DNA from 2 places in the Streptomyces sp. NPDC058295 genome. Region 1 is predicted to be linked to the other one. Evidence: riboswitches for the same ligand, from Rfam matches in the RefSeq annotation. Region 1 holds a riboswitch; the other holds the start of a gene.

Region 1 (4,697 bases):
CGCACCGGACACCGCCCTGGCCACCTCCTACTTCTCGACGTACCGGGTCGACGGCTACCAGGGCGGCGTCGTCCCCGCCGGGCCACCCGTCCAGGTCGGGCACTATCAGGACGCGTTCCGCCGGGTCGACGGGGTGTGGCTGCTGGAGACCCGGGTGCTGTTCCTCCCCTTTGGCGGACCGACACCCCGCGTAGGCTGCTGACTTGATCGAATCGCGGATCGTCGGATCATCGGATCACGGGGACCGGGGGCCGGGCCGGGGGGCCAGGGTCATGAGGGGGATGAGGGCCGATGAATCATGCGACCGAGGTGTTCCAGCCACTCCAGGCGGACGATCCGCCGCTGGTGGCCGGTTACCGTCTCGCCGCCCGGCTCGGCGCGGGCGGCATGGGACGGGTCTACCTGTCGCACACACAGGGTGGCCGGCCGCTGGCGATCAAGGTGGTGCGCCCGGAGCTGGCCGACGACCCGGCCTTCCGGCGGCGGTTCCGCCGGGAGATCAAAGCCGCCCGGCGGGTCCGCGGCGCGTACACCGCCGAGCTGATCGACGCCGACGCGGACGGCGTGCCTCCCTGGCTGGCCACGCTGTACGTGCCCGGCCCCTCGCTGGCGGAGGCGGTCGCCCGGCGCGGGCCGCTGCCGGTGCCCGCGGTGCTGTGGCTGATGGCGGGGGTGGCGGAGGCGCTCCAGGCCATCCACGATGCGGGGATCGTGCACCGGGACCTGAAGCCGTCGAACGTGCTGCTGGCCGCCGACGGGCCGCGCGTGATCGACTTCGGCATCTCGCTGGCCTCCGACGTCACCTCGAACACCGCCACGGGCCTCGCCGTCGGCACACCGCAGTTCATGGCTCCCGAGCAGGCGACCGCGAGTGAGGTCACCGCGGCGACCGACGTGTTCGCGCTCGGTCAGACGGCGGCGTTCGCGGCCCTGGGCGAGCCGCTGTACGGGGACGGCCCCTCGGTCAGCGTGCTGTACCGGATCGTGCACTCGGAACCCGACCTGTTCCTGCTGCCCGAACCGCTCCGTCCGCTGATCGCCCGCTGCCTGGCCGCCGATCCGGCGGAGCGGGTCACCCCTGCGGAGATCGTCGCGTGGTGCAGGAGACGCCTGGACGGGGACGCGGACAACGGCGCCGGGCCGGCCGTCTGGCGGGAGGTCACCGGGCCGGAGGTGTCGGTTCCGTCTCCGGTCCCCGATCCCACCCCGGTGCACACGCTGCCCCTGATCCCGCAGCCCTCGCACAAGACGCCGGTGCACAAGACACCGCAGCACGAAACCCAGCACACGGTGCCCTCGAACGCGATGGCCTCGCACGGGATGTCCCACCATGCGATGCCCTTGATCGCGCCGGTCCGGTCGCAGCTCACGCGGCCGGACGGGCGGCCGGCCCGCCGTCGGCGCACCGCGCTGGTCACGGCCGCCGCCGTGACCGCGGGCGCGGTGGTGCTGACCGGCCTGACGTGGACGGTCGTGGAGGCGGCGGACCGGCTCAGCCACCGGGACACGGCCGGGGCCTCCTCGACGCCCGGCCCGTCCGGGTCCGCACGGTCCTCGGCGCCCTCGCCGGGCTCCTCGTCGACAGCCGCGCCGGACTCGGCGGCCGGTGACCGGACATCACAGGGGTCGGGATCCTCCTCGACCGTGCCCAAGACGCCGCAGGCCACCGCGTATCCCCTCCAGTGGCTGGACGCGAAGACCTCACTGGACGTCAAGGAGCCGGTCCGGCGCGAGGACAGCAAGGGCGACATCCGCTTCAGCTGCAAGCAGACCGGCTGCGCGCTGGAGAGCGACACCAGCGTGTTCAACATGCTGTACGGCGACCCCGGCGGCTCTCTCGACTCGTGCCGCATCGTCCTCACCGGCGCCAAGAGCCACCGGCTCCCGCTCGCCGCGGCGGCGGCCGGCAGCGAGATCTGCGTCAAGCACCCCTCCGGGGACATCGCACTGCTCGTGATCCAGGTGAAGTCGACCGCGCTGCCGGACATCGCGTTCGTGACCGCGGACATGACGGTCTGGCGGGCGGCCTAGTCAGCGGCCGGCCGTCGACCTGATCAACTCGGCGGCCGGTACGAGGAGTTCCGTCTCCTCACGGCTCATCGTCGGGTTGGCCGCCCGCCTCCGCAGGGCCTCCGCCAGGCCCTCCTCGGTGAGGTCGCGGGGGTCGGCGATGGGCTGGGGAGAGACGGCCACCTGGGCGAGGATCACCGCGGACATGCCCCAGTCGAGCCCGGGATCGCCCTCCTCCGCATTGGCCCAGTCGATCACCCGGGGGCCGTCGGGCGTGAGGATCACATTGTCCGGGTGGAGGTCCAGGTGCAGGATGCCGGCGTCGGCCGAGACCCGTCCCGGCAGGGCGTGCAGCTCGCGCAGCAGCCGGGCGAGGACGGCCCCCGCCTCCTCGGCGTCCAGCGTGCCCGCCCCGAACGCGTGGAGCATCGTCGGCCCGTTCAGCCGCTCCATGACCAGGTCGGCGCGTGCGCCGGAGGGCCGTACGGCGGGTGCGGGGTAGCCGTGTCGGCGCACGTGTGTCATCACCGCCGCGAGGACGGCCGAGTCCTCCCGGCCCTCCCGGTCGCGGCGCAGCACCCACGCCTCGTCGATCTCGTACACATCGGCCGTTCGGCCCGAGCCGAGCAGCCGACCCGGCAGCGCTCCCCGCAGCCCGCCCGGCACCCCGGTCGGCAGCCCGCCCGGCACCCTCCCCGTATGGGTCATGGTCACAACATATCGAGGGCTCCCACCCCGTCCCGGGCGCTTTCACAGCCACCCCTCAGACGTCCGGCTACCTGCCGGTAGAGTGGCCGCGTCGTCATCACGCCCGTACAGGGGGAAGCCGGTGCAATTCCGGCGCTGACCCGCAACCGTGAGCCGTCCGAGCCGTCCAAGTCGGCGCGGTGGCAAGCCGGATCGCCCGGTACGGGACCGTGACCGGCTCACGTGCGTCGGCAGGCCCGCCGTTCGCACGGCACCGTCGAGGTATACGGAGCCGAGCCGCCGGGATGTCCCGTGCTGCCCGGCTGCGTGACCTCACCGACCGGGAGAGGCACCCGCCGATCATGAACATCCGCCGCAGCGCCGCCGCTCTGGCCGCCGCCACCGTCGTGCTGGGTGCCGCCGTCCCCGCCGTCGCCGCCACCCCGTCCCCCACCCCGTCGGTGGCGATACCCGACGGCCTGTACGGCACCACCGACCCGACGTACGACGGGGTCTGGCGCCAGTCGCTGGCCCTGCTCGCGCAGCGGACCACGGGCGTCACCCCGGCCGACCGGGCCGTGGCCTGGCTGACCGGCCAGCAGTGCGCGACCGGCGCCTTCGCCGCGTTCCGCGCGGACACCGCCAAGGCGTGCGACGCCAAGCTGATGGTGGACACCAACAGCACGGCGGCTGCCGTCCAGGCGCTGGCCGCGCTGGGTGGCCACCAGGCCGCCACCGAGAAGGCCGTCGGCTGGCTGAAGTCGGTCCAGAACGCCGACGGCGGCTGGGGCTACACCCCCGGCGGCGCGAGCGACGCCAACTCGACCTCCGTGGTGGCAGGGGCGATCGCGGCGGCCGGGGAGAAGCCTTCGGAGGTGAAGAAGGCCGGCAAGTCGCCTTACGACGCGCTGTTGAAGCTCTCCATCCCTTGCGACCAGGCAGGCGACGGCGCGTTCGCGTACCAGCCGGACAAGAAGGGCGCCCTCGCGGCGAACGCGGACGCGACGGCGGCGGGCGTGCTCGGCGTCCTCGGCAAGGGGTTCGTGACGACGGCGGGCAAGGTGCGGGAGGAAGTCTTCACCTGCGCCGGCTCCGCAGCCCCGCTCACCCCGGACGAACTCGCCCGCAACGGCTCGGTCTACCTCGCCGACGCGATCGGCGAGGACGGCCACCTGGACTCCGCTCTCCCCGGCGCCGAGGACCAGCCCGACTACGGCAACACCGCCGACGCCGTCGTCGCCCTCGCCGCGCAGGGTGCGACCGAGCAGGCGAAGAAGCCCCTCGCCTGGCTCGAACAGAACTCCGCAGGCTGGGCGAAGCAGAGCGGCCCCGCCGCCTACGCCCAGCTGATCTTCGCGGCCCACGCCATGGGCGCCGACCCCCGCCACTTCGGCGACACCGACCTGGTCGGCCTGCTCAACGCGACGGGCCCCGCCCCCCAGGCCGCGACGAAGGCCACCGGAACCGACACCGGCGCCGACGCCGACGCCGACAAGAAGGACGACTCGGATTCCGGTTACGGCGTCTGGTGGATCGTCGGTGTGTTCCTCGTCGTCGGTATCGGCATCGGTTTCCTGATCAGTGTCCGTGGCAGGAAGCAGCGGCCGTGACGCGCCGGAGCGCCGCCCTCGTCCTCGCCGCGCTGCTGCTGTCGCTGACCGGCGCGGTCCAGTCGGCCCAGGCCGCCGGTTACCGCTACTGGTCCTTCTGGGACCGCTCGGGCGACGGCTGGACGTACGCCACCCAGGGCCCGTCCACCGCCCGCCCCGCCGACGGCGACGTCCAGGGCTTCCGGTTCGCGGTGAGCGCGGACTCCCAGGACGCGTCGCAGCCGCGCGGCGCGGCCTCCTTCGCGGCGATCTGCGCGAAGACGCCCGAGCGGGACGGCACGAAGCGGGTGGCCCTGGTCATCGACTTCGGCGCGGCGGCCGACGCCCCGAGCGGCGAGACCCCGCCGTCGCCGCGCACGGCCTGCGCCCGGGTCTCCCCCGACGCGACGA
Region 2 (4,697 bases), on a different contig from region 1:
ATGCCGGTGACGCGGCTGCCGATGATCGCCTGCGCTCCGTGTTCGATCGCCCGCCGTACACAGGTCCCGACGGTCTCGTCGGCGTCCACCACGCCCGCGTCCGGGTGGTGGAGCACCGGACCGGTGATGCGGATGTACGGCCAGCGCTCGGCGGCGGCTTCGGGGCCGAGGAGTTCGTGGGGCACTCCGGCGGCGCCGAGGAGGTCGGCGAGCGCCTTCAGGTCCTGGTCCTCGCCCATGTCGAGCCCACCGGTCGTGCGCAGCAAGGAGGCCGAACCGTCGTCCTCCAGCTCCCGCCACTGCTCGCGGGCCTGTCCGGTCAGCCGTATGTAGAAGGGGTCGGCGTACACCCGCCGGAAGATCCGTGAGCTGCCGTGCGAACTTCCGTGCCGGTGACCGATGTCGTACGCCTCGACGAGCGTGACCTCGTGGCCTCGGCGGGCCAGTTGCCAGGCGGTGGCCGCGCCCATGAGTCCGGCGCCGACGACGGCGATCACAGTCCCTCCCCGGGGATCCGGTCGGTGCCCGCGAGCGGAACGCGGGCCATGACAGCAACCTCGATCGTAAGGGCGATCAGGTCCTCGGGTTCCAGGTGGGGGTGGGCCGGGGTGGGCCTCGCCGCGGGCGGACGGCGGACGGCGGACGGTTCACCGGAGGTCGGCACGCGAGGCCCTCAGCCCGCGGACGCCCGGTCCTGGGCGAGGCCGAGGTCGGTGGTGTCGCTCACCCGCCGGTCCGCTCGACGGGCGGCGACGATCATCACGGCGAGTCCGCTCAGGACGATGGCGGCGCCGACGTACAGCGGTGCGGTGTAGCCGAGGCCGGCGCTGATGGCGGCGCCGCCGAGCCAGGCGCCCAGGGCGTTGCCGATGTTGGAGGCGGACACGTTGGCGGCGGCGGCGAGCGGCACCCCGTGGGCATGGTCGGTGACCCGGGTGATCATGCCGGGGACGCTCGCGAAGCCGAAGAGCCCCGTGAGGAAGACGAGGACCACCGACGCGGCGGGGTCGGCGGCCAGCAGCCCGAACACGGCGAGCGTGACGGTGAGACCGGCCAGCGAAGCGATCAGGGTGAGGTCGCGATCGCGGTCGGCGGCTCGTCCCCCGACGATGTTGCCGATCACGAGGCCGCTGCCGTACACGACGAGCAGCCAGGCGACATCGGTGCTGGAGAAGCCGGTGACCCGGGTGAAGGTGTAGGCGAGGTAGCTGAACGCGCCGAACATCCCGCCGTAGCCGAGCGCGGTGGCGGCCAGGGTCAGCCAGACCTGCGCCGACCGGAAGGCACGCAGCTGGGTACGCGGCGTGTCCGGCCGGCCGGTGGCCTTCCCGGAGGCCTCGGACGTGTGGGAGGCGTCGGAGGGACGCGGCCGGTTCACCTCGCCGGCCCAGCCCGGTACGCACACGGCGATGGCGACCGCGGCGACGACACCTATGCCGGTGATCGCCCAGAACGTGGCGCGCCAGCCCCAGCGTTCGCCGACGAGGGCGCCGAACGGCACGCCCAGCACGTTCGCGACCGTCAGCCCGGCGAACATCACCGCCACCGCCCGTGACGCCCGCTCGGGGGCGACCATGCGCCGTGCGACGAGCGAGCCGATGCCGAAGAACGAGCCGTGGCACAGCGCCGCGACCACCCGGCCGAGCATCATCAGCGAGTAGTTCGGTGCGACGGCGGACAGCAGGTTGCCGACGACGAACAGGGCCACCAACCCGGTGAGAACCGCCTTGCGGGGCAGCCCGGCGGTGGCGGCGGTCACCACGATCGCGCCGACCGCGACCGTCAGGGCGTAGCCGGAGATCAGCCATCCCGCCGCGGCCTCGGACACCGCAAGGCTGCGGCTCACTTGCGGAAGCAACCCCGCGATCACGAACTCGGTCAGACCGATCCCGAATCCACCGAGAGCGAGTGCGACGAGCCCGGCGGGCATCTGCCGTGCACGGACGGCCGGTTGGATGTTCATGGCACCATCTTCGCGCGGTCCTCGGGCCGCTGATCCGGCGTCGGTTCGCGAACGCGAAAAGGCCCCCGGGATGATTCCGTGGGCCCTTTCGTCGGATCGTCGTGCGGTCGGGTCAGTGTGGGGCGGTCACCGGCGTGCCCGCGGTCACCGTGGCGGGCTCGGGGTGCAGCAGCCGTTCGGCCAGTTCGCCGAAGACGAGGCCGAAGCCTGCCCAGAGCGTGACCTGCATGGCGAGGGCGGACAGACGGAACCGCCACAGCAGGGCGGCCGGGAAGTCGCTCGGCACCTCGTTGACGGCGGGCAGGAACTCGTAGGCCGGCCCGATGACGAGCACGAAGCCGAGGACGGCCGCGACGGTGGCGTTCCAGGTGCCCAGCCTCGGTGCGAGCCGCTTGCCCAGGATCACCGCGGCGACCGCGAGCAGCACACTGAGCACCATCATCAGGAAGTACAGGGTGGTGCGCTTGCCGATGGTGTCGGCGTCGCCGACCGCGGGCGGGTTCGCCGGATACTTCAGGAACGGCACGACGTACACGGCGAGCAGGGCGGTCCCCGACAGCAGAAGTGCCGTGGCCCGGGGGCTGAAACGGCCGACACGGCCGAGGGCGAAGCAGAAGGCGAGGGCGGCGATGCCGCCGAAGGCCACCCCGTAGATCAGCACGCCGGTGGCGAGACCGGCGGTGGACTGCAGGCTGCGGGAGACGAGTTCCACCTCGTGGTGCTCGTGGCCCGCGGCGTGGGACTCCTCGAAGCCGATCGCGCTGTCGACGTTCGGCTCACCGAGGAAGTAGGCGACGATCAGGGCGAGCACGCCGGCACCGAGGCCGGCGAGCATGCCCCGCACGAGGAGGTTTCTTACCGTTGCGGAGTTCATGGGTGTGCCGGGCTTCCCCTCGGGATCAGTGGCAGGGGAAACCGAGCAGGTGGCGGGCGTCGTGCACCCACTCGTGAACGTCCTCGCCGGAGACGACGGCTGTCGCGCCCTGCTCGGCGCCGACGAAGTACAGCAGGACCAGCATCAGGACGCCGAAGAAGACCGCCCACGGGGCGATGTCCTTCAGCGGCAACTTGGCGGGTACGACGGGCGTGGTGGTAGTCGGCTGGGCGACATGCTGCGCCATGGCAGGACCTCCTCTGGGAGTTCGCGTCCCATCTCGGTGGTGCACATGACGACGGCCACGGGTCTGACTCGCGGTGTGTGCCCCATCGGGGTACACCGTCCACAGTGGCGCGACCGTGCCGGGTTCTCACCGGCTTCCGTCTCGCCGTCGTCGATATCAGAGCGACGGTACCGCGTGTCGGGCCCCTGGCCAATACCGCCCCACCTGGCGTGATTCCGCTCTCCACGGCCAGGTGGCCCGGATCACCGCGCCGGTCCCGCCCGGCGGAGCTCCTCCGCGGTGGTGTCGGGTCGGGCGAGGCCGAGTTCGCGCGCGCCGAGCGGGGTGAAGAAGCGCTCGACGTCGGCCTCGGTGACCTCGGCGAGGGTGGCCGGCGACCAACGCGGGTCCCGGTCCTTGTCGATGACCTGGGCGCGGATGCCCTCGACCAGGTCGGGCGTGGTCAGGGCCGCACAGGAGACGCGGTACTCCTGTTCCAACACCCGTTCCAGCGAGCCGAGCCGCCGGGCACGGCGCAGGGCGGCCAGGGTGACCTTGAGCGAGGTGGGCGACCTGGTCAGGAGGGTCTCCGCGGCCTCCTTCGCCGCCGGGTCGCCGTGCGCGAACAGCCGTCGGACGATCTCCTCGACGGTGTCGGCCGCGTAGCAGGTGTCGATCCACGCCCGGTGGCCGGCCAACTCGCCCGCCGGCGAGGGCTGTACCCGCCGGTCCAGGGCTTCCCGTACCGGCAGCTCGGCGAGGTCGTCGGCCAACTGCCGGAGCGAAGCGGACGGTACGTAGTGGTCGGCCAGCCCGCACGACACCGCGTCCCCGGCGCCGATCTGCGCACCCGTCAGGGCGAGATGGGTGCCCAGTTCGCCCGGGGCGCGGGCGAGCAGGTGGGTGCCGCCGACGTCCGGCACGAAGCCGATGCCGGTCTCGGGCATCGCGATCCTCGACCGCTCGGTGACGACCCGGACGCTGCCGTGCGCGGAGACGCCGACGCCGCCTCCCATCACGATGCCGTCCATCAGGGCGACGTAGGGCTTGGGGTAGCGGGCGATGCGGGCGTTGAGGTGGTACTCGTCGCGCCAGAAGGCGGCCGACGCGGTGCCGTCGTCGTCGCGGGCGTCGTCGTGGACGGCGCGGATGTCGCCGCCCGCGCACAGGCCACGCTCCCCCGCACCGGAGAGGACGACGGTCTCGACGGCCGGGTCGCGCTCCCATGCCGTCAGCGCGCCGTCGATGCGGCGCACCATCGCGTGGTTCAGGGCGTTGATGGCCCTGGGTCGGTTGAGCGTGATGTGGGCGGCTCGGCCGGTGGTGTGCAGCAGGACGGGTTCCTCGATGTCGTTCATCCGGATGCCTCCGTCAGGCCGCGGGCCACGATGACGCGCATGATCTCGTTGCTTCCTTCCAGGATCCGCTGGACGCACAGGTCATGGACGATCTTCCCTACTCCATGGTCGCCGCGGTAGCGCCGGCCCCTGCCGTCGAAGCCGGCCGCTTACGGAGTGAGCGGTGGCGCGTGGACCGGCGCTCGCGGCGGCACCCTGCCGCTGGACACCCCGCGGCCCCGCTGGGTCGAGCGGGACAGGGACGACGGGCGGAGGGCCGCTTACCAGGCCATCGCC

What was found. Region 1 has a riboswitch for cobalamin ahead of ACFVYS_RS19210 (prenyltransferase/squalene oxidase repeat-containing protein). Riboswitches for the same ligand answer to the same signal wherever they lie in the genome.
Region 2: linked by a shared signal. The riboswitch ahead of ACFVYS_RS04210 (CbtB-domain containing protein) and the one ahead of ACFVYS_RS19210 (prenyltransferase/squalene oxidase repeat-containing protein) in region 1 are both predicted to bind cobalamin.

Annotation. Positions count from the first base shown of each region.
Region 1 is NZ_JBHVYO010000016.1:113,496-118,192, reverse strand. Features, by position in the region: gene ACFVYS_RS19225 (nuclear transport factor 2 family protein) at 1-202, shown strand, start outside; gene ACFVYS_RS19220 (serine/threonine-protein kinase) at 292-2,031, shown strand; gene ACFVYS_RS19215 (phosphotransferase) at 2,032-2,718, opposite strand; cobalamin riboswitch at 2,796-2,937, shown strand; gene ACFVYS_RS19210 (prenyltransferase/squalene oxidase repeat-containing protein) at 3,060-4,307, shown strand; gene ACFVYS_RS19205 (SCO2322 family protein) at 4,304-4,697, shown strand, end outside.
Region 2 is NZ_JBHVYO010000003.1:22,598-27,294, forward strand. Features, by position in the region: gene ACFVYS_RS04195 (FAD-dependent oxidoreductase) at 1-497, opposite strand, end outside; gene ACFVYS_RS04200 (MFS transporter) at 674-1,930, opposite strand; gene ACFVYS_RS04205 (CbtA family protein) at 2,076-2,837, opposite strand; gene ACFVYS_RS04210 (CbtB-domain containing protein) at 2,863-3,084, opposite strand; cobalamin riboswitch at 3,121-3,268, opposite strand; gene ACFVYS_RS04215 (enoyl-CoA hydratase/isomerase family protein) at 3,327-4,421, opposite strand.